DNA from 2 places in the Microbacterium canaveralium genome. Region 2 is predicted to be linked to the other one. Evidence: predicted binding sites of a transcription regulator. Region 2 holds the regulator's gene; the other holds the start of a gene.

Region 1 (10,175 bases), 1.6 Mb from region 2:
CAGGTCTCGCTCACCTCCGTCACCGTCGACGGCGAGCCCGTGGACCTGGGGTCCCTCGTCCTGCCCGTCGACGTCAGCACCGACGCGCTCGCGCTTCAGGCCGATCCGGGCCCACCGGTGGCGGTGTTCGACTCCGCGACGACGCGCGTGCGTTTCGTGCCGGTGGGCCCGGTTCCGCCCGCGGTGGTGTCTCGCGCCTTCGCCGACGCGGCGGGGGTCGACGAGGGCGACACCCTCCCGCTCTCGCTCACTCCCGATGGACGTTCCTCCGCCGTCCGGATCGCCGTCGTGGTCACGGCGATCCCCGGAGCACCGTCCGATTCGGCCGTCTTCCTCGACGCGACGGTCGTCGTCGCCGACCGGCTCACGGCGCAGTCCGCCCTGCCCTCCACCGACGACGCGTGGCTCGCCCTGGTTCCGGGCACCTCCCCGGACGAGATCGCCGCAGCCCTGCCCGACGACGGGCGGCTCTCCGGCACCGCGGCCGACGACGGGAGAGGAGTCCTCGCCGCGGCCGTGACGATGTTGTGGTGGGGGGCGGCGGGAATGGCCGTCCTCGCCCTCGTCGGGCTCGCTGCTGCCGGCGCGGTCGTCCGGCGGTCTCGGGTACTCGAGGCCGCCTCGCTCCGCGCGGCCGGAATGGATGCCGTCGCCCGCCGCCGCCTTCGGATCGGCGAGCAGATCGGAGCCGTCCTCGCCGGCGTCGTCGCCGGGGCGGTCGCCGCCGCCGTCACCGCCGTGACCCTCCTGCCGGCCATGGTCACGGGCGCACTCCCGAAGCCCGTTGCGGTGGCGGTGGTCGTCGATCCGTGGACGACCGGCATCCCGCTGGCGGCCTTCTCTGTCGCTGCCCTGGCCGTCTCGCTCGCCCTCGCGGTCCGCGACGACGCGCGGGCCCGGGAGGCGATGCAATGACGCTCGCGTGGCACGTGCTCCGCCCGCACCGGGCCGCCTGGGTCCTCGTCGCGGTCGTGGTGGCGGTCGTCGTGGCATCCCTCGTCGTCGTCCCCCGGTACCTCGACGTCGTCGCGGACCGCCGTCTCGATCTCGCGCTCGCGGACGGATCCGAGGCCGCCACGGTCGTGTGGAGCGCGGACCTGGATGCGGAGTTCCTCGGCGCGGACTCCGTGGACGGCATCGCCTCGGCCCTCGCCGCCTACCCGGACACCGTCGGCGTGCCGCTGCGGCAGACGCTGGGGGCGCCGCGGTGGATCCTCGCCTTCCCCGACGTGACGGCCGCGGCTCCGGACGGGCACTTCGTGCGTCTCCGCTGGGGGTCCGCCCCCGCGCTGCAGCAATCGTGGAGGGTCGTCGAAGGAACCGCGCCGACGGCCTGGACGGGAACCGGACCGGTCGAGGTGGCGATGGAGCGCGAGGTCGCGGATCGGCTGGGTGCTACGACGGGCACGACCTACGTCGCGACCGAGGCGACGGCGGTGGTCACCGCGATCGTCGACTCCGACCGCGCCCTCCCCACCACTCAGGGGGTGTTCGCGCACCCCACGTCGGAGCGGGTGAGCGCCACCGACGACCTCCTGACCGGCGGGGCCTACGTCGATCCCGGCTCCGTCCCGGCGCTCGCGGATGCCCTGGCCCGTGCGCAGCTGGTCGCGGCGTTCCCCGTCAGGGGCGGAAGCGTGACGGCTTCCGACGTCACCGGACTCGAGCGCGCGGCCGACAAGGCCTCCACCCAGGGAGCGAGCCTGCCGAACGGGTACCCGGTCACGGTCTCGAGCAGACTCTCGGCTCTCCTGCACGACCTGGAGTCGGAGCAGCGGGCGCTCGACACGCTCGCGGCCGTCCTCATCTCGGCACCGTGGGGCGCGGCCATCCTGGTGAGCGTCGTCGCGGTCGTCACCGCGGAGCGGCGGCGGAGGAACGAGCGGATTCTGCTGTCGGCACGCGGCGCAGGTCGTGGCCGGATTGCCCGGATGGCGGGCGGGGAGATGCTGACGGCATCGGTTCCGGGCGCGCTGCTGGGGTGGGCTCTGGCGCTCGCCGCCGTACCCGATGTCCCGCCCTCCGGACTCCCGATGGTCATCGTCGCGGCAGCCGCTTGCGCGATGCTGTCGGCGGGTGTCGCGGTCGTCGCGACAAAACCTCGCGGATTCCCCCGACTCGTGCGCACGGCAGCGGAGGGCGTCCTCCTCATCCTCACCGTGGTGACCGTCGCCCTCTTCGTCACGCGCGGACTCCCCGAGACGGGGTCTGATGCGCTCCTGGCCGCGACGCCGCTGCTGATCGCGCTCGCCGCGAGCGCGGTGCTGGTGCGGGGCATCGGGCTCGTGCTGATTCCGTGGTCTCGTCGGGCATGGCGCGGACCGCGCATCGGCGTGTCGCTCGCCCTCGCCCGCATCGCGCGGGGTGGAGGCCGGTTCCTGTCCGTCGCCGGCGTGGTGATCGCGGTGGCCACCCTCACCTCGGCGGTCGGTCTTCTGTTCGTCGCGGGCGCCGGCGTCGCACGCGCGGCGGAGCAGACCGTGGGAGCCGACGTCCGGGCCTGCGGCGGCGCGACGGGGGTCGCGGAACCCGACGCGGCGGGTGCGGTGGCCCAGCTGCGCACGCTGTCCGGCATCCCCGTCACCGACGACGGGCGGTTGCGTGCGGTGACGGTGCTCGCGGCCGACATCACGGACCTCCATCTGGTTCAGCCGGGGATCCCCGACCTTGCCGCGTCGGGCACGGCCGAGCCGCTCGTGCTGTCCGCGTCCGCCGCGCAGCTGCTCGACGGCGACCTGCAGGTGGGCGGCCGTCCCGTCTCCGCGGCGGCCGTGGTCCCGGATGCCACGCTCCCGACGAACGAGGGGACGTGGGTGCTCGTCGGCGACGCTTTCGCCGACGCGCTGGACGCGCCCGCCGACTCGGTCTGCGACCTCATCCGTGCTCGACCGGGCGCCGACGTGGCGACACTGGCGGCTGACGTGCGCGCGGATCGTCCGGGTGCCGACCTCGTCGATGTGGCATCCGAGAGCGCCCGACGGACCGCGGAGCCGACGGTGTCGGCCCTGGCCGGGGTCCTGACGGGGGCGTCGGTCGTCGCGCTTCTTGCGGCGCTCGCCCTCGCGGTGTTCGACTCCGTCGGGTCGGCCGCGGACCGTGGACGCACGCGATCCGTCCTGTCGATGATCGGGGCGGATCGTGTGCGAGGACTCGTGCTCGCCGAGGCCGTGCCGATCACCGCGACGGCCGCGATCGTCGGGTGGGGTGTCGGGTGGGCGGTCATCACGGTCGTCGTCGGTTCGAGCGGGGTGGGGGACAGGCTCGGCATCGCCGTGGACATTCCGGCGATCGCGGTACCGGCGACGGCGGGAGCGGCGGCCGTGGTGGCGATCGCGGCGATGGGAGCGACCGTGGGGACCGCGATGCTGGCCGCGCGGCGACGAGGACGACGTGACGAGAGGCAGGAATGAAGATGGCCCCATCCGCACCGGAGATCGAATGTGTCGACCTCGTCCGCATCTACCGAGGTGCGGGTGTCGAGGTGCAGGCGTTGCAGGGACTGAATCTGCGGGTCGAGCGCGGCGAGCTGACCGCGATCGTCGGTGCGTCCGGGTCGGGCAAATCCACGCTCCTCGCGATCCTGTCGGCGCTCGACACCGCCAGCGCCGGCAGCGCCCGCGTCGCGGGGCACGATCTGCTCGCGCTGTCGTCACGCCAGCGCGCCGAGTACCGGCGGACGACGGCGGGCTTCGTCTGGCAGCAGACGGGGCGCAACTTCCTCCCGCACCTGACGATCGGCGAGAACCTCGACCTGACACTGTCGGTCGGCCGCGTCCCCCGCGCGAAGCGCGCGGCGCGGGCGGCGGAGGTGCTCGATCTCCTCGGGGTCGCCGCCGTCGTCGATCGACGCCCCGGGCAGGTGACCGGGAGCGAGCGCCAGCGCGCCGCGATCGCCCTCGGCCTGGCTAATGGATGCCGAGTCCTCTTCGCGGACGAACCCACGGGGGAGCTGGACGATGCGAGTTCCGCGCAGGTGCTCGAAGCGTTGCGCGAGGTGAACGAGCGGTCGGGGGTGACGGTTCTCATCGTCACGCACGACGCCGGTGTCGCCGATCATGTGCGCCGGACCGTCGGCATCCGCGATGGTCGGACAGCGGTCGAGGTGTGGCGCGGAGGGGATGCCGGAGCAGGTGCGCGGGAGTACGCGGTGCTGGACCGGGCGGGGCGCCTGCAGCTGCCCAAGGAGCACATCGACCGCCTGGGTATGCAGGACCGGGTGCGACTGCAGCTGGAGACCGACCACGTCCGGGTCGAGCCGGCGGAGCAGGAGGAGACGTGATGGCGAGCGAGACGATTCGGCTCACGGGCCTGACACGGAGCTACGGGGTAGGCGCCGCGGAGACGACGGCTCTCGTCGACGCGACGGTGACGGCGCGGGCGGGTGAGTTCGTGGTCCTCCGCGGCCCGTCGGGCTCGGGGAAGACGACTCTCCTGCGCCTCGCCGCCGGTCTCGACGAACCCGACGCGGGGGAGTCGTGGATCGGCGGCCGTCGGGTGACGGCAGCGCCGGAGAGCGAGGTGGCGGAGCTGCGGCGCACCGTCTTGGGATACGTCGACCAGGAATTCCCGCTCGTCGCGTTCCTCACCGCGTCCGAGAACATCGAGCTGCCGCTGCGTGCTCGCGGTGCGTCGGCACGCGAGCGCCGCTTCCGCGTCGCAGAGATCCTCGAGGCCGTGGGGTTGTCCGACCACGCGGCACAGCGCCCGGACGAGCTCTCCGGCGGCCAGCAGCAACGGGTCGCGGTGGCCCGCGCGCTCGTCCACCGCCCGAGAGTCGTTCTCGCGGACGAACCGACCGCTCAGCTGGACAGCACGACCGCGGCATCCGTCGTCGGTTTGATCCGCGAACGGGCGCGACGGGACGGGATGACCGCTCTGGTCGCCTCGCACGACCCGATCGTGGCGGAGGCGGCCGACAGGGTCGTCGAGATCCACGACGGTCGGCTCATCGGGGGAGTATGACGTGCGCCGCCGCGGGAGATCAGCGCCCGCGCACGTGGTTCCACTGCGTGATGACCTCGGAGCCGTGCTCGAACCCGAGCTCGCTGACCGCCGACGTCCCGAGCACGAAGTAGCGGCCGCCCGCGGCCGTGAGGCCGAGCCAGACGCCGGCGAGCGCCCTCAGGAAGTGGGCGTGCGAGAACAGGAGCACCTGCTCGCCGGCGCGGACTCGCGGACGTAGCTCGTCGAGGAGGGACTCGGCGCGGGCCGTGACCTGTTCGACGGTCTCGCCGGGCGTGGCGCCCGCGGGGGCACCGGCCTGCCAGATGGTCCAGGGGCGCCCCAGCTGCGCGGTGATCTCGGGGGTCGTGAGGCCTTCGTAGGCGCCGTAGTCCCACTCGACCAGGCGCGGCTCGATCTCGGCCTGCGGGTACCCGGCACGCGCCGCGGTCTCGACCGCCCGCTCCAGGGGGCTCGTGAGCACGCGATCCCAGTGCCGCGTCGCCAGCAGAGTCCCCGCGAGTTCGGCCTTGTACGCGCCCGTCTCGGTCAGGGGGATGTCGGTGAGCCCCGTGTGGCGACCGGTGCGGCTCCACTCGGTCTCGCCGTGACGCACGAGCACGAGGCGCCCGTCGGGGTCGGTCAGATCCTCATCTTTCACGTGCCCATCCTCCCGCGTCCGCGACGGGTGCGGCCTCGGTGGGTGCGGTCGGGGTGGGGGCGGCCGGGGTGGGTGTGGCCGGGGTGGGGGCGGCCTCGGTGGTTGGTGTGGCCGGGGTGGGTGCGGCCGCGCAGAAGCACCACCACCCGCAGCACAGCCGCACCGCCGCACCGCGAGTCGATTCGCAGCCGAACCACCAGCACGCCACCGTCGCGCCACGCGCCGATCTGATGAACCAGTTATGAATCACGAAAACATAACGGCGCCCTCTTCCTCTCCGTTATCTCACCGTTATAGAGTGCTCGCACGGTAGTTGTTTTGCTGTGGCAGCTACCGACATGTGATTGCAGGACACTCTGGTGCAGGGATAAGGGCCGGTCGACACTCCTCGACCGGCCCTTCGTCTGTTTGCGGACTCATCACGGCCCCCGATCGCGGAACGCGCCCGAAGCGACCCCCCCCCGGCAGCGACACGCCCGGAGTGACACCACCGGAGTGACACCACCGGAGTGACACCACCGGAGTGACACCACCGGAGTGACACCACCGGAGTGACACCACCGGAGTGACACCCCCGGGAGCGGCACCCCACGCCGCACACCCCCCCGCGGCCGCACCCCGAGCACCCTCAGAGTGAGCACACCCACCCCAGCGCCCCCAGAGCGACGGCCCCCGCACCGGCGCGCGGCGTGGTGTGGGTGGCGGATCTCCCTCGCTGACGGTTCCTCCACAGCCCTCCAATGGCGTGACCTCTCCACAAATTTGGCCCTAGGCCTGGGAAATATCTGTCGGGTCGAGTAATCTTCGAACATGTCTTCGAATGTCGCCCCGACGTCGCCCGAGCCGCAGCCGGACCCCGGCAGGCATCACGGACCGGGATCGCTGCCTGACTCGGGCGCACGCCGCGCGGCAGGTCGGCCCGCGCGGTCGCCTGCTGCGCGTTCCGGGCCGGATCCTGCGGGCCTCTCGGGCGATGTGCGCATGCTCGCGCGCCTCGTTGAGCAGGTCGTCGCGGCAGAGGCCGCGGTGGCGGCGGCCGAAGCCGCCCGGGTTCGGGCGCTGGCTGCGGCGGGGCAGTTCGCTGTGGATGCCACCGGGCCGGCGCGATCGTCTGCTCGCGAGTCGGACATGGCGATGAGGGAGGTCGCCTCGGAGATCGGCGCGGCATGTCGGGTATCGGATCGCACGGTGCAGCGAGACATTGGCGAGGCGATGATTCTGGTGGAGTCCTATCCGTTGACCGTGGGGGCGTGGGAGGCCGGGGCGATCTCGCGACGACACGTGCGGGTGATTGCGGATGCCGGGGCCGAGCTTCCGCTGGACGCCCGAGCGGAGTTCGACCGGGTCGCCGTGGCGTCGGCGGCCGAGGTTTCCAGCCCGGGCCGATTGAAGAACCGGCTCGCCGTCGCCGCGCAGAGTCTGCATCCACAGACGATCACCGAACGCCACCGCGCCGGCCGGCGATTGCGGTGCATTCGGGTGATTCCCGGCTCCGACGGGATGTCCGATCTCATCGCGACATTACCGACGGTGATCGCCGAGGCGATCCATGACCGCATGACCCAGCAGGCGCGGGTCATCTGGGAGGCAGGCCGGGAGGTGAGCGCGGGGGACGGGAACCGCGTGGAGAGTGACGGGTCAGCACACGGTGACACCACCGTCGCGCCCGTTCCGCACGCCGCGGAGACACGAACGATGGATCAGATCCGTGCGGACGTCTTCGCCGACATGCTCCTCACCGGCGACCCCACGCTCGACCCCACTCGACCGGGCGACGGGCCGGGCACCCTGGGCAAGATCCGCGCGAGGGTCCAGGTCATCGTGCCCGCGCTGACAGTGCTGAGGCCTTCACGGGAGAACATCGCCCCGGCGGACCTGGTGGGCCGCGGCCCCATCGACGCGGACACCGCCCGCGCGCTCGCCGAGTCCACTTCCCTTCCCTGGGATCGAGTCGTTACGCATCCCGTCACTGGGGCGGTGCTGCGCACCGACACCTATGCCCGCACCGCAGCCATCGACCGCCATCTCAGGGCCCGCGATCGCGGCTGCCGATGGCCGGGGTGCACAGCACCCGCGATTCGCTGCGAGATCGACCACACCACGGATTGGGCGCTCGGCGGGAACACCGACGTGAGCAACCTCGCTTGCCTGTGCCAACGCCATCACACCCAGAAGCAGTTCACCCGCTGGAACGTTCGACAACTCGACGGAGGGCTCCTCGAATGGACTTCTCCTACCGGCCGTGTCTACACCGACCACCCCGTGCCGTACCCGCTCGCCACCGACGTGGTAGGCGTTCGGTTCGAAGAAGACCCGCCCCCGTGGGAGGCGGGGGAATGCGAGCCGGCCGCCTAGGGCGTGTTGATCAAGAGGTTTCGCTCCTCGGTGGGTGAGTCTTGAGCGGTGACGCGACAGGAGATCTCTGACGAGGTGTGGGCCGTGATGGAGCCGTTGATGCCGACGGTGTCCGGGAGGTCGAGGCCGTGGGCGGATCATCGGTTGGCTGTCGAGGGGATGGCGTGGAAGTACCGCACCGGGGCTCCGTGGCGGGATGTGCCGGAGCGGTTCGGGAAGTGGAACTCGATCTACAAGCGGTTCAACCGTTGGGCCGTGGACGGCACCTGGGAGAAGCTGCTGGCCGAGGTGCAGAAGCGGGCCGACGCCGCGGGGAAGATCGACTGGGTCGTCTCGATCGACTCCACGATCGCTCGTGTGCATCAGCACGGGGCCGCGTCCGTTTGAGTGGTGGTCTTTCGCTTCGTTGCGATGATCAGCTGTCGTTAGTTTAGGCGGCGGTGATCTCGGGGAGTATCACCGCCTCGTCGATGGTGGGGGTGGTCGCGGTGAGCTCGGTCATGGAGGCTTCGGAGAAGTAGCGGCGGTCGGCGGCTTCCCATTCGTCGTGTTGCTCGACGAGGACGGAGCCGGCCAGGCGGAGCAGGGCGGCGTTGTTCGGGAACACGCCAACGACGTCGGTGCGGCGCTTGATCTCCCGATTGAGGCGTTCCAGCGGGTTCGTGGACCAGATCTGTCGCCAATGCCGGGCGGGGAACGCTTTGAACGCGAGGATGTCGTCACGGGCGTCGGTGAGCATCACGGCGGTCTTGGGGTGGACGCGCTCGATCATGCGCACGACTTCGTCGAACTGGGCATCGATGTGCTCGGCGTCGGGTTGGGCGAAGATCGTGCGGATCACGCTGGCGACCATCTCCTGCCGGCCCTTCGGGAGGGCGGTCAGGACGTTGCGCATGAAGTGGACGCGGCAGCGCTGCCAGGCGGCGCCCTGCAACACGGTCGCTGCGGCCTTCTTCAGTCCGGCGTGGGCGTCGGAGATCACCAGCTTCACCCCGCCCAGACCTCGTGTCTTCAACGAGCGCAGGAACTGCTTCCAGAACTCCTCGGTCTCGCTGTCTCCGACATCGAAGCCCAGCACGACCCGCCGCCCGTCAGCGGCGACGCCGATCGCGACGACGACCGCCTGGGACACGACACGGTGGTCGATGCGGACCTTGCAGTAGGTCGCGTCGAGGAACACGTAGGGGTAGGCGATGTCAGACAGCGAGCGGTCGCGGAACGATGCGACCTCGGCGTCGAGCCCTTGGCAGATGCGGGACACCTCGGACTTCGAGATGCCAGTGTCAGCGCCGAGCGCTTTGACGAGGTCATCGACCTTCCGGGTTGAGACGCCGTGGAGGTAGGCCTCCATCACGACCGCGAACAAGGCTTGGTCGACCCGGCGGCGCCGCTCCAGCAGCGACGGGAAGAACGACCCCTGCCGCAACTTCGGGATCCGCAACTCCAGATCCCCAGCCGTGGTCGACAGCACCCGCGGCCGGGAACCGTTGCGGGTAGTCGTGCGCTCGCTCGTGCGCTCGTAGGGGGCGGCGCCGATGAATGCGGCTGTCTCCGCGTCGATCAGCTCCTGGTAGAGCCGCTCGGTCGCGGCTCGGATGCGGTCGGTGGTGCCGGTGAGCTTCAGTTCCCCGAGCAGCTCGAGGAGGGCAGACTGGTCAAGAGCCATCGTGCGGTGTCGTCTTTCTGTGTGAGTTCTTGGTCGTTCTCACTGACCATCGCACGATGGCTCACCCCGTCGCGGTCACGACGCCGCGGGCCCGAAAGACCACCACCCCGCGGGACTCCAGGTCAGCACGGCGCGACCCTGAAGCGGGACACAGGGGGCTCTGCCGAATCACAAGAATCCGTGGTTCGAGCCGCTTGATCACGGGATCGGACGCTCCCGTGGCGGGTTGACGACCAAGCTGCACCTGGTCTGCGACGGTCGCGGCCGGCCGCTGGGGATGATGATCACCGGCGGGAACATCAACGACACCACGATGATGACCGCAGTACTCGAGGACATCCGCGTCCCCCGCGACGGGAAGGGCAGGCCACGGACCCGACCGGACCGGGTGCTCGCCGACAAGGGGTACCCGTCGAAGGCGAACCGGGCCTGGCTCCGCGACCGCGGTATCGCCGCGACCATCCCGGAGCGTGATGACCAGGTCGCGCACCGCCGCAAGAAGCCGGGCCGGCCGATCGACTTCGGCGAACAGCAGAAGGAACGCTACAAGGG
Region 2 (10,175 bases):
ACGCGAGCGCCCGCGAACGCGAACGCCTTGCTCATGGTCCGCGAGACCACGAGTCGCGGACGGCCGGGCAGAAGCGTCACGGCCGACGGCTCGTCGTGCGGCGCGAACTCCTGATAGGCCTCGTCGACGATGACGATCCCGTCGGTCACCGCGTAGACGGCCTCGATGACGTCGAGACCCAGCGGCGTACCGGTGGGGTTGTTGGGCGCGCAGAGGAACACGATGTCGGGGTTCTCGCGGACCACCTGCTCAGCGGCGAACGCCGGGCTCAACGTGAAGTCGTGCTCACGTTCCCCCGCGACCCATTCCGCACCGGTGGCGCGGGTGAGGATCGGGTACATCGAGTACGTCGGCGCGAAGCCCATCGCTCGGCGACCCGGGCCGCCGAACGCCTGCAGGACGTGCTGAAGCACTTCGTTCGAGCCGTTGGCAGCCCAGATCTGCTCGCGTGTCAGCCCGTGCCCGAGGTAGTCGGCGAAAGCCTCACGGAGGGCGGTGAACTCACGATCGGGGTAGCGGTTCACGTCGCGCAACGCACGGGCGATGGCATCCAGGATGTCATCCGCCACCTCGGACGGCACCGGATGCGTGTTCTCGTTGACGTTGAGGGCGACGGGGAGCGCAGCCTGTGGTGCTCCATAGGGAGTCAGACCCCGCAGGTCGTCACGAAGAGGGAGGTCGTCGAGGCGAACGGTCACCTCACCCATCGTAGGCGGGTCCGCGCCCGACGATCACCGTCCAGACGCGTACGCGGTGGGGATCGCGATGCGCTGACCGGCGGCCACGGACCCGTTCTCGAGGGCGTTCAGTCGAGTGATCTCGGCAACCACGTCGCGGGGGTCGGAACCCGGGGCGACGTCTTCGGCGATGGACCACAGGGTCTCGCCGCTCATGACGGTGATCTCGGTGAAGGCACCGGCGGCAGCACCGGTCTCGTTCGAGGCCAGGGCCGCACCGCCTCCGACGACGGCGATGGCCAGCGCGACGATCACGGGAAGCGCGGCCAGGAAGGCGAACACGCGACGCCCGCGTGCGGTCAGACGCAGACGGGTGGTGGGGGTGGTGACGGCGATGCTGCTCATGATGTGCTCCTCGGTGGGGAGAGATTCGCACCCCGCCCTCGGCCGGGAGGGCGGTGGTGCGAATCTGTATTCCGAATCTATCTTCGATACTGTGGGGGTGTCAACACCGTGGTTCTCGGAGACCGATCGAACGCGACACGCGGAGCGCTCCGCGGTGATCGAGGGATCTACCGGATACGGTTTCGACGAGGAGACCTCACCACGGACCTCCGACATTCGAATTTCCGCCGCATCGACAGGGCGGCGCGAGGGGAGCACACATGACCGACGCGACGACCGCGGCCGGCCGAGAACGGCCGCAGACCCGGCGCCGGAAGAGCCTCAGCGACAAGCAGCTCGCCATCCTCGAGGTCATCCAGCGCTCGATCGCCCGGCACGGCTATCCGCCGAGCATGCGCGAGATCGGCGACGCCGTGGGGCTGAAGTCGCTCTCGAGCGTCACCCACCAGCTCAATCAGCTCGAGCTCAGCGGATACCTTCGCCGCGACCCCGGGAAGACGCGCGCGATGGAGGTGCTGATCGACCTGCCCGGCACCGCCGCCGAGAACCCCGCCGACACCGCGCCCGCCGTGGGCGACGCCGCCCTCGTCCCCCTCGTCGGTCGCATCGCCGCGGGCGTTCCCATCACCGCCGACCAGCAGGTGGAGGAGATCTTCCCCCTCCCCCGTCAGCTGGTGGGCAAGGGCGAGCTGTTCATGCTCAAGGTGTCCGGCGACTCGATGATCGACGCCGCGATCTGCGACGGAGACTGGGTCGTCGTGCGTGCACAGTCGACCGCCGAGAACGGTGAGATCGTCGCCGCGATGCTCGACGGCGAGGCGACCGTCAAGACGTTCCGCCGCCGCGACGGTCACACGTGGCTTCTCCCTCGCAACTCCGCGTTCGAGCCGATCCTGGGCGATGAGGCCGTCGTGCTCGGCCGGATCGTGGCGGTGCTGCGCACGGTCTGACCCCACCTCAAGGTCTGGGAAGGCCGGATGCTCCGCTCGTCGCGGCGTCCGGCCTTCGCCGTCGGCGGGCGCGACGTCCTCTCCCCAGGCTGCCGCAGCGGCGTGGCCGACACCCCTACCATGACAGGACACCTCGAGAGAGCGGGCCCCGTGTCGTCGAACATCCCCACCGGACAACCGGCATCCCTCGAGCCCGACGGCGCGCCTGCCCCCGAGGCAGGCCCGGCGGAAGAGGCGGGCCCGGTGGGAGGGACAGCCCCGGCGGAACAGGCCCGATCGACCCCGGTCAGGGAGACTCCGCGCCGACCGCGAACAAGCACCGTCGTCCTCAGCGTCCTCCTGTCGCTGGTCGTAGCCGCGGGCGGACTCGGCTTCTTTTGGCTGTCCACCCAGCTGCAAGAGGCGCGCACGCAGATCGGCGATCAGCAGCGCCAGATCACCGACCAGCAGAGACAAATCGACGAGCAGGACGAGATGATCGAGCGGAAGGAGCAGTTCGGCGCCGCGATGGACGACCTGTACGCGACCGTCGAGCCCCTCGTCGGTCTTCCTTTCGCGACCCTCGTCCCGTGGTACCGCGCCGAGGATCTCGCTGACCGCGCATGGATCCATCGCCGGAATCCCGATTCCCTCGACGGGGACATCAGGGATCTCCGGGCCTTGACCTCGCAGATCTCGGCGCGCACAGCGGGGGTCGGCGACCAGGCCGGATCCAACGCCTCCGGCACAGCGTGGGAGGCCGCGCTCGACACGCTCGGACGCGGCTGGGTCCGCACGGTTTTCGACGACGGCGGGACGCCGTGCGGATCGACGGCTCTGGCCTGCGTCTCCGGCGAGGATCCGTTCACCGTTCATGTGCGGGCGAGCACTCAGACGGACCCGACGATGACGGAGTGGATCCGCACCGGTGCCGCCTACCACGAGTACGCCCACGTGCTGCAGTTCACGAACCCCCAAGACACCGATGCGGCGCTCGCCACCTTCGACGGCGACGCCGAGACGATGGCGGACTGCTTCGCGCTGACGTTCCTGGATGGCTGGTCGCTGGACCACGAGGTCACGATCGACGACTCCTCGTACTACGAGGTCAGCGTCGGGTACGGGTACACCTGCAACGCGAACGAGCGCCAGGTCATCCGCGACTGGGTGGCGGGGTTGGGGATCGAACGCCAACCCGTCGGAGGCTGACCGGCCCGCGCGCGGGCGGCGACGGACGTCGTGTCCGAGGCGGTACATAGGGTGGATGCCATGCCCCAGACGCTTCCCTACGGATCCTGGCCCTCTCCCCTGACGCCCGAGGCGGTGGCGCAGGCGCAGCCCCGGTTGGACGGCGCGCGCTTCGTGGGCGACGACGTCTGGTGGGGAGAGTCCGTGCCGAGCGAGGGCGGCCGGGTCGCGGTGCATCGGCGCCGCGGTGGCGGGTCGATCGAGACGGTCCTGCCGGCCCCCGCGAACGCACGTTCGTCCGTGCACGAGTACGGCGGCGGTGCCTGGACGGCCTCCGACGACGGCGAGCTGTACTACGTCGAGAAGTCCGACCAGCGCGTCTACGCCCTCACACCGGGCGGCGCACCGCGGGCACTGACCCGCGCCGACGGCGACGTGCGCCACGGCGGACTTTCGTGGCAACACGGCACTCTGCTGGCGGTCCGCGAGATCCACGGCGGCGGACGCGTGCCGGATCGCGCCATCGTGCGGATCCCCCTCGACGATTCCGACTCCGAGGTGCTGGCCGATGGCAGCGACTTCCTCGCCCACCCGGCGCTCTCCCCCAACGGCCAGCGCCTGGCCTGGATCGCGTGGAATCATCCCGACATGCCCTGGGATGCCACCATCCTCCGCGTCGCAGACCTCGTCACCGGTGAGGTGCGCGACCTCGCCTCGGGCGATCGGCGCGCGCCGTTGCAGCCGGTGTGGATCGGCAATGACGAGCTGCTCTACGCCGACGATCCGGACGGGCGCTGGAACCTGTTCCGCCGCGTTCTCGGGGGCGATCCTCAGCCGGTCGCACCGGCCGACGCCGACACCGGCGGGCCGGTGTGGGTTCTCGGGACCCGGTGGTTCGGCGCCACGTCGGATGGCCGCATCATCGCGGTACGCACGAACGGTGGCGACGAGATCGTCGAGATCGCACCGAGCGGCATCCGTCCCCTCGGCGTCCCGATCGTGGCGGGCGCCTCGATCGACGACGTGCGGGGCTCGCGAGCCCTGATCTCCGGCACTGACGCATCGGGCCTCTCGGCCCTCTGGTCGGTCGACCTCGACACCGGAGAAGCACAGGTCGTCACCGCCGGCGAGCACCCCGGGACCGAATGGATGCCGACGGCCCGCGCCCTCCGCACGGAGGGTCCGCACGGCCCGGTCCACGCCTTCGCGTACCCGCCGACGAATCCGGATGCCGTCGCGCCCGAGGGTGAGCGGCCGCCATACGTCGTGCTCGTGCATGGCGGGCCGACCTCGCACGTCGGTCCGGCGCCGTCGGCGAAGACGGCGTTCTTCACCAGTCGCGGTATCGGCGTCCTCGACGTCAACTACGGCGGTTCGACGGGGTATGGCCGCACCTATCGTGAGCGGCTCCTGGGCCAATGGGGCGTCGTCGACGTCGACGACGTCGCCGCGGCGGCATCCGCGCTCGCGACCGCCGGTCTCGCTGACGCCGAACGTCTTGCGATCGCGGGCGGATCCGCGGGTGGGTGGACCGTTCTCGCGGCGGTGACCAACACCGACGTCTTCTCCGCCGGCATCTCCCGCTACGGCGTCGGAGACGCGCGGGCCCTCGCCGAGGACACCCACGATTTCGAGGCCCGTTATCTCGACGGGCTCATCGGACCGCTCCCGGATGCCGAAGCCGTTTACGTCGAACGGTCACCGCTATCGCATCCCGAGCGCTTCCGGGTACCCCTGCTCATCCTGCAGGGCAGCGAAGACCGCGTCGTCCCGCCCTCGCAGGCCGAAGCCATCCGCGACGCGCTGGCCGCGCACGGGGTCGCCCACGCCTACGTGCTCTACGACGGCGAGGGCCACGGGTTCCGCCGGGCGGAGACGGTCGTCGACTCGCTGGAGCGCGAACTAGGGTTCCTCGGCGCCGTGTTCGGGTTCGAGAGCCCCGGCATCCCGCTGCTCACGCTCGACTGAGCCCCGACGGGGGCACGCGCAACGACGCCCCGCCTCAAGGCGGGGCGTCGTCGGTGTGCGGACCGGTCAGGAGGCGAACGGTGCGAGTTCGGCCGCGAGACGCGCGCCGACGTGGGCGTGGAGGAACGTTCCCTGCTCGCGGTGCTCCTGGGCGACGATGAGGCCGCTCTCGTGAACGGCGGACACGAGGTCGCCGCGGTCGTACGGCACGACCGCGTGCACCTCGACCGCGGGGAGCGGAAGCGCGTCTTCGATCGTGGCACGCAACTCGTCGATGCCCTCGCCGGTGCGCGACGACACGAACAGGGCCGCGGGAGCGAGGCCGCGCAACACCAACCGGTCGTCGGGGCTCAGCAGGTCGGCCTTGTTGAACACCACGATCTCGTGACCGAAATCAGCGTTCACATCGCCCATGACGTCGCGCACCGTGGACAGCTGCGCCGCCGGATCGGGGTGCGAAGCGTCGACGACGTGCAGGATGACGTCGGCGCCGCCGACCTCCTCGAGCGTCGACCGGAACGCCTCGACCAGCTGGTGCGGGAGGTTACGCACGAACCCCACGGTGTCGGTGAGCGTGTAGACGCGCCCGTCGGTCGTCTCGGAACGCCGGACCGTGGCATCCAGCGTCGCGAACAGGGCGTTCTCGACAAGGACTCCGGCGCTCGTGAGCCGGTTCAGCAGACTCGACTTGCCGGCGTTGGTGTACCCGGCGATGGCGACCGAGGGGATCGTGTGCCGCTTCCGCTCGGCGCGCTTCGCCTCACGGGCCGGGGCGAAGTCGCGGAGCTGCTTGCGCAGCTGCGCCATGCGGGTGCGGATGCGACGGCGGTCGAGTTCGATCTTCGTCTCGCCCGGACCGCGGGATCCCATTCCCGCGCCGCCCGCGCCCACCTGGCCACCGGCCTGTCGGGACATCGAGTCACCCCATCCGCGCAGGCGCGGGAGCAGGTACTCGAGCTGAGCAAGCTCCACCTGGGCCTTGCCCTCGCGGCTCTTGGCGTGCTGGCTGAAGATGTCGAGGATCACGGTGGTGCGGTCGATGACCTTCACCTTCACGACATCCTCCAGGGCACGTCGCTGGCTCGGTGCGAGCTCGGTGTCGGCGATGACGGTATCGGCGCCGACCGCGGCGACGATGTCGCGGAGCTCCTCCGCCTTGCCGCGGCCGACGTACGTGGCGGGGTCGGGGTGCGGGCGGCGCTGCAAGACGCCGTCGAGCACGACCGCACCCGCGGTCTCGGCCAAAGCGGACAGCTCGCGGAGCGAATTCTCGGCATCCGTCTGCTCACCCTGAGGGTGGACGCCGACGAGGACGACGTTCTCGAGGCGCAACTGTCGGTATTCGACCTCCGTGACGTCCTCGAGCTCGGTCGACAGGCCGGGCACGCGGCGCAGCGCGGCGCGCTCCTCGCGATCCCACTGGTCGCCGTCGCTCGATCCGCCGTACGCCGTCGAGGCATCTTGAAGGGCTTGCGCCGCTCCGAAGACCCGGACCCCTCGGTGCGCTTCGGCGCGCGAGAGCACGCGGTCGACCGGGTCGGCCGGCGACGCATCGGTGCTCGGGGGTGTGGTCTGTTCGGTCATGTGTTCCTTTCGTCCGCGGGCGATGCCACGGCATGCTCGCACTTTAGTCGCCCCCACCTCCGGGGGCTTCGGTCCGCTACGCTTCCGGGATGGGCAGCGACCACTATTTCAGCGCGTCGCCGTCGAGTCCCGAACAGTTCCGCCGGCTTCGCGTCACGCTCGCCGGGCGTGAACTCGAAGTCGTGACCGCTGGCGGAGTGTTCAGTCCCGATCGCCTGGATGCCGGGACCTCGGTTCTGTTGGCGAACACGCCTGCCCCGCCCGCCGGTGGGAACTTCCTCGACCTGGGAAGCGGCTGGGGCCCGATCACGCTGAGCCTCGCCTTGGACGCGCCGCACGCGACGATCTGGGCGGTCGACGTCAACGAACGCGCTCTCGACCTCGTGAGACAGAACGCGCAGCGCCTCGGCCTCGACAATGTCAACGCCGTGCGCCCCGAGGATGTTCCCGAGGGGATCTCCTTCCGCACGATCCGCTCGAATCCCCCGATCCGGGTCGGCAAGAACGAGTTGCACGGCATGCTCGAGCACTGGATCCCGCGCCTCGCCGAGCGGTCGGACGGGTGGTTCGTCGTGCAGCGCAACCTCGGCTCGGACTCGCTGCAGCGCTGGCTGGCCGCCACCTTCACGACGGGGTTCTCCGTGCACCGCGCCGCGACGGGCCGCGGCTACCGTGTGCTGCGCGTGCGTCGCCACGGCTCGCCGCCGAGCGAGCCCATCGACGTCATCCGCGACGAGATCTGACGCGGCCGACGGCAGCGCCCGCCGGGTTCAGGCGAGCGCGACCTCGCCGGTAAACACCAGCGACGCCGGGCCGGACAGGAACACCCGGCCCGCAGCGACACGCACGCCCAGGGTTCCCCCGCGCGTCTCGACGGTCCAGAGATCGGGCGCCGCCGCGCCGGCCCAGTGCCGGACGGCGAGAGCAGCCGCGGCCACCCCGGTACCGCAGCTGAGCGTCTCACCGACACCACGCTCGAAGACGCGCATGCTGATGGACCCCACACCCTCGTGCACGAGAGGGTCGGAGGGGACCACGAACTCGACGTTCGCGCCACGCTCGGGCGTCGGATCCAGAAGCGGTTGGTACGCGAGTTCCAGACCCTCGAGCTCGGCGTCCGACGACAGCGCCACGACCACGTGCGGATTGCCGACATCGATTCCCACGCCGGGGCGGGCAACCGGCAACCCCTTGGCGCGCACCAGCACCTCACCGGACTCGATGCGGAACTCACCCAGATCGACCTCGAACCCGCGGTCGCTGCGCGTCAGGGTCTTCATCCCGGCGCGCGTTCCTATCCGCAGGCCGTCGGCGATGTCCGCGAGTCCCGTGTCGGTGAGGTAGCGGGCGAAGACCCGTGTGCCGTTGCCGCACATCTCGGCTTTCGAGCCGTCGGCGTTGCGGTAGTCCATGAACCACTCGGCACCCGAGGCCGCGGCATCCGATCCCTCTTCGATGGCGGCCGAGCGCACGACACGGAGGAGTCCATCGGCACCGATACCGAAGTGGCGGTCGCAGAGGATCGCGACCTGTTCGTCCGAAAGGTCGAGTTCACCGTCGGGATCGGACACGACCACGAAGTCGTTGCCGGTTCCGTGGCCTTTGGTGAACGCGAGAGTCGCCATGGCATCCAGTCTAGGGATCGGAATCGCAGGCTCGTCCTCTGGCGATGCGGGTGAGCGCCCGGCGCTCGCCCGCGCCGTTGGCGGACCCCCGTGCCCGTGTGGACAGGGCTCAGGCCGGGCCGCCGGGACCGTCGACGATGAGCCGGCGGCCCGTTGCCCACGTCTCGAAGGGCTCGTAGCCGAGGGCGTCGTAGAACCCGCGAACGCCGACGTTGTCGGGTCGAACCATCAGCTGGACTTTGGGGCAACCGAGCGCCTCGAGCAGCCGCTCGGCCTCGGCGACGAGCGCACGGCCGACTCCTCGCCCGCGGTGGGATTCGGCCGCGGCCAGGTAGTAGAGCCAACCGCGATGACCGTCGTATCCGGCCATGACGCTGCCGACGAGCTCTCCCCCGTCGACCGCGACGAGGAACAGTTCGGGCTGCACCGTGAGTTTGCGGCGGATATCGGCGCGCGGATCGTTCCAGGGACGTGTGAGTCCGGCCGTGTCCCACAGGTCGACGACGGCGTCTTCGTCCGCGATGTCGAACGCTCGAATCTCCACGGTCATCTCCCGGTCTCCTCGATGATGAGTTCTTCGGCCCGGAGGGAGCGCGCGTCGACCCACCGGACGTCCTCGTACCTGCGGAACCACGACACCTGGCGGCGCGCGTAGCGCCGCGTGAGCGCCTGGGTCTCCGCGATCGCCTCCGCGCGCGTCATCTCGCCGCGGAGCTCCGCCAGCGCCTGCGCGTACCCGATCGCACGTGCCGCCGTCGCTCCCCGCTCGAGGCCGTCAGCGCGAAGCCCGGCGACCTCGTCGGTCAGGCCGAGCTCCCACATCCGCAGGACGCGCTCGTCCAGCAATCCGACCAGGATGTCGCGTTCGATGGACGTGCCGACGATCGAGGTGCGCGGATGCCAGAGCTCGGGTGCCGCGGGGAGGGCGCCCCCGTGCGTGTCCGCGCCCTGAGCGAGCACCTCCAGGGCACGCACCACCCGGCGGCCGTTGCGCGGGTCGATGCGCTGAGCCGCAATGGGGTCGGCTGCGCGGAGACGCTCGTAGAGCGCGCCAGGGCCGAGCCTCTCGAGCTCCTTCTCCAGACCGGCCCGCACCGCGGGATCGCGAGGCGGGAACCGGAAGTCCCAGAGCACGCTCGAGACGTAGAGCCCCGAACCACCGACGAGGATGGCGTCCGTCCCGCGGGCATGCAGCCGATCGATGGTCTCGCGCGCGACGCCCTGGTACCAGGCGACGGCCGCCTCCTCCGTCACCGCGAGGACGTCGAACAGGTGGTGCGGGATGCCGCGCCTTTCGGCGACGGGGAGTTTGGCGGTGCCGATGTCCATCCCGCGGTACAGCTGCATGGCATCCGCGTTGATGATCTCGGCGGCGCGGCCACGTCGCTTCAGCGCTTCCGCGAGATCGAGGGAGAGACTCGTCTTCCCGGTCCCCGTCGCCCCGACGATCGCCCAGAGCCGCGGTGCGGCGACCTCGTCCGTCGTCACCCGCCGATGCGGAGCGTGGGCAGGCCGAGCGACACGGCGCGGGGCGCACCCGCTTCGCCGGCCGGCGCGGGCACGCCGCACGACTCCGCCTGGGTACGGTCCCACGCGTCGCCCGCGCGTGTCCGGCGAATGCGGAGCGGCTGCCCCGCGGGAGCGTCGGCGAGCAAGTAGAACGGCGCGGCATGCGTGACCTGGACCGAGACGACATCGCCCGGGCGCGGCAGGACCGACGTGTCGGGCACCTCGAAGTGAACGAGACGGTTGTCCTCGGCGCGGCCGGTGAGGCGGCGCGTCTCGGCATCCTTCTTGCC

The links. Region 2 encodes LexA, which represses DNA repair genes until DNA is damaged. Its sites were predicted from a motif close to TCGAACANNTGTTCGA; they were not measured.
Region 1: the regulator LexA is predicted to act here: its motif matches at 6,407-6,422, upstream of ABC271_RS14175 (HNH endonuclease signature motif containing protein).

What each region holds. Positions count from the first base shown of each region.
Region 1 is NZ_JBDFMA010000003.1:2,733,491-2,743,665, reverse strand. Features, by position in the region: gene ABC271_RS14200 (hypothetical protein) at 1-915, shown strand, start outside; gene ABC271_RS14195 (hypothetical protein) at 912-3,410, shown strand; gene ABC271_RS14190 (ABC transporter ATP-binding protein) at 3,413-4,279, shown strand; gene ABC271_RS14185 (ABC transporter ATP-binding protein) at 4,279-4,962, shown strand; gene ABC271_RS14180 (histidine phosphatase family protein) at 4,982-5,602, opposite strand; gene ABC271_RS14175 (HNH endonuclease signature motif containing protein) at 6,584-7,957, shown strand; gene ABC271_RS14170 (IS5 family transposase) at 8,006-8,344, shown strand; gene ABC271_RS14165 (IS256 family transposase) at 8,388-9,623, opposite strand; gene ABC271_RS14160 (IS5 family transposase) at 9,784-10,175, shown strand, end outside.
Region 2 is NZ_JBDFMA010000003.1:1,174,131-1,184,305, reverse strand. Features, by position in the region: gene ABC271_RS06505 (histidinol-phosphate transaminase) at 1-707, opposite strand, end outside; gene ABC271_RS06500 (LysM peptidoglycan-binding domain-containing protein) at 732-1,082, opposite strand; gene lexA (transcriptional repressor LexA) at 1,343-2,032, shown strand; gene ABC271_RS06490 (hypothetical protein) at 2,153-3,220, shown strand; gene ABC271_RS06485 (S9 family peptidase) at 3,281-5,167, shown strand; gene hflX (GTPase HflX) at 5,234-6,751, opposite strand; gene ABC271_RS06475 (class I SAM-dependent methyltransferase) at 6,841-7,494, shown strand; gene dapF (diaminopimelate epimerase) at 7,522-8,376, opposite strand; gene ABC271_RS06465 (GNAT family acetyltransferase) at 8,486-8,926, opposite strand; gene miaA (tRNA (adenosine(37)-N6)-dimethylallyltransferase MiaA) at 8,923-9,864, opposite strand; gene miaB (tRNA (N6-isopentenyl adenosine(37)-C2)-methylthiotransferase MiaB) at 9,861-10,175, opposite strand, start outside.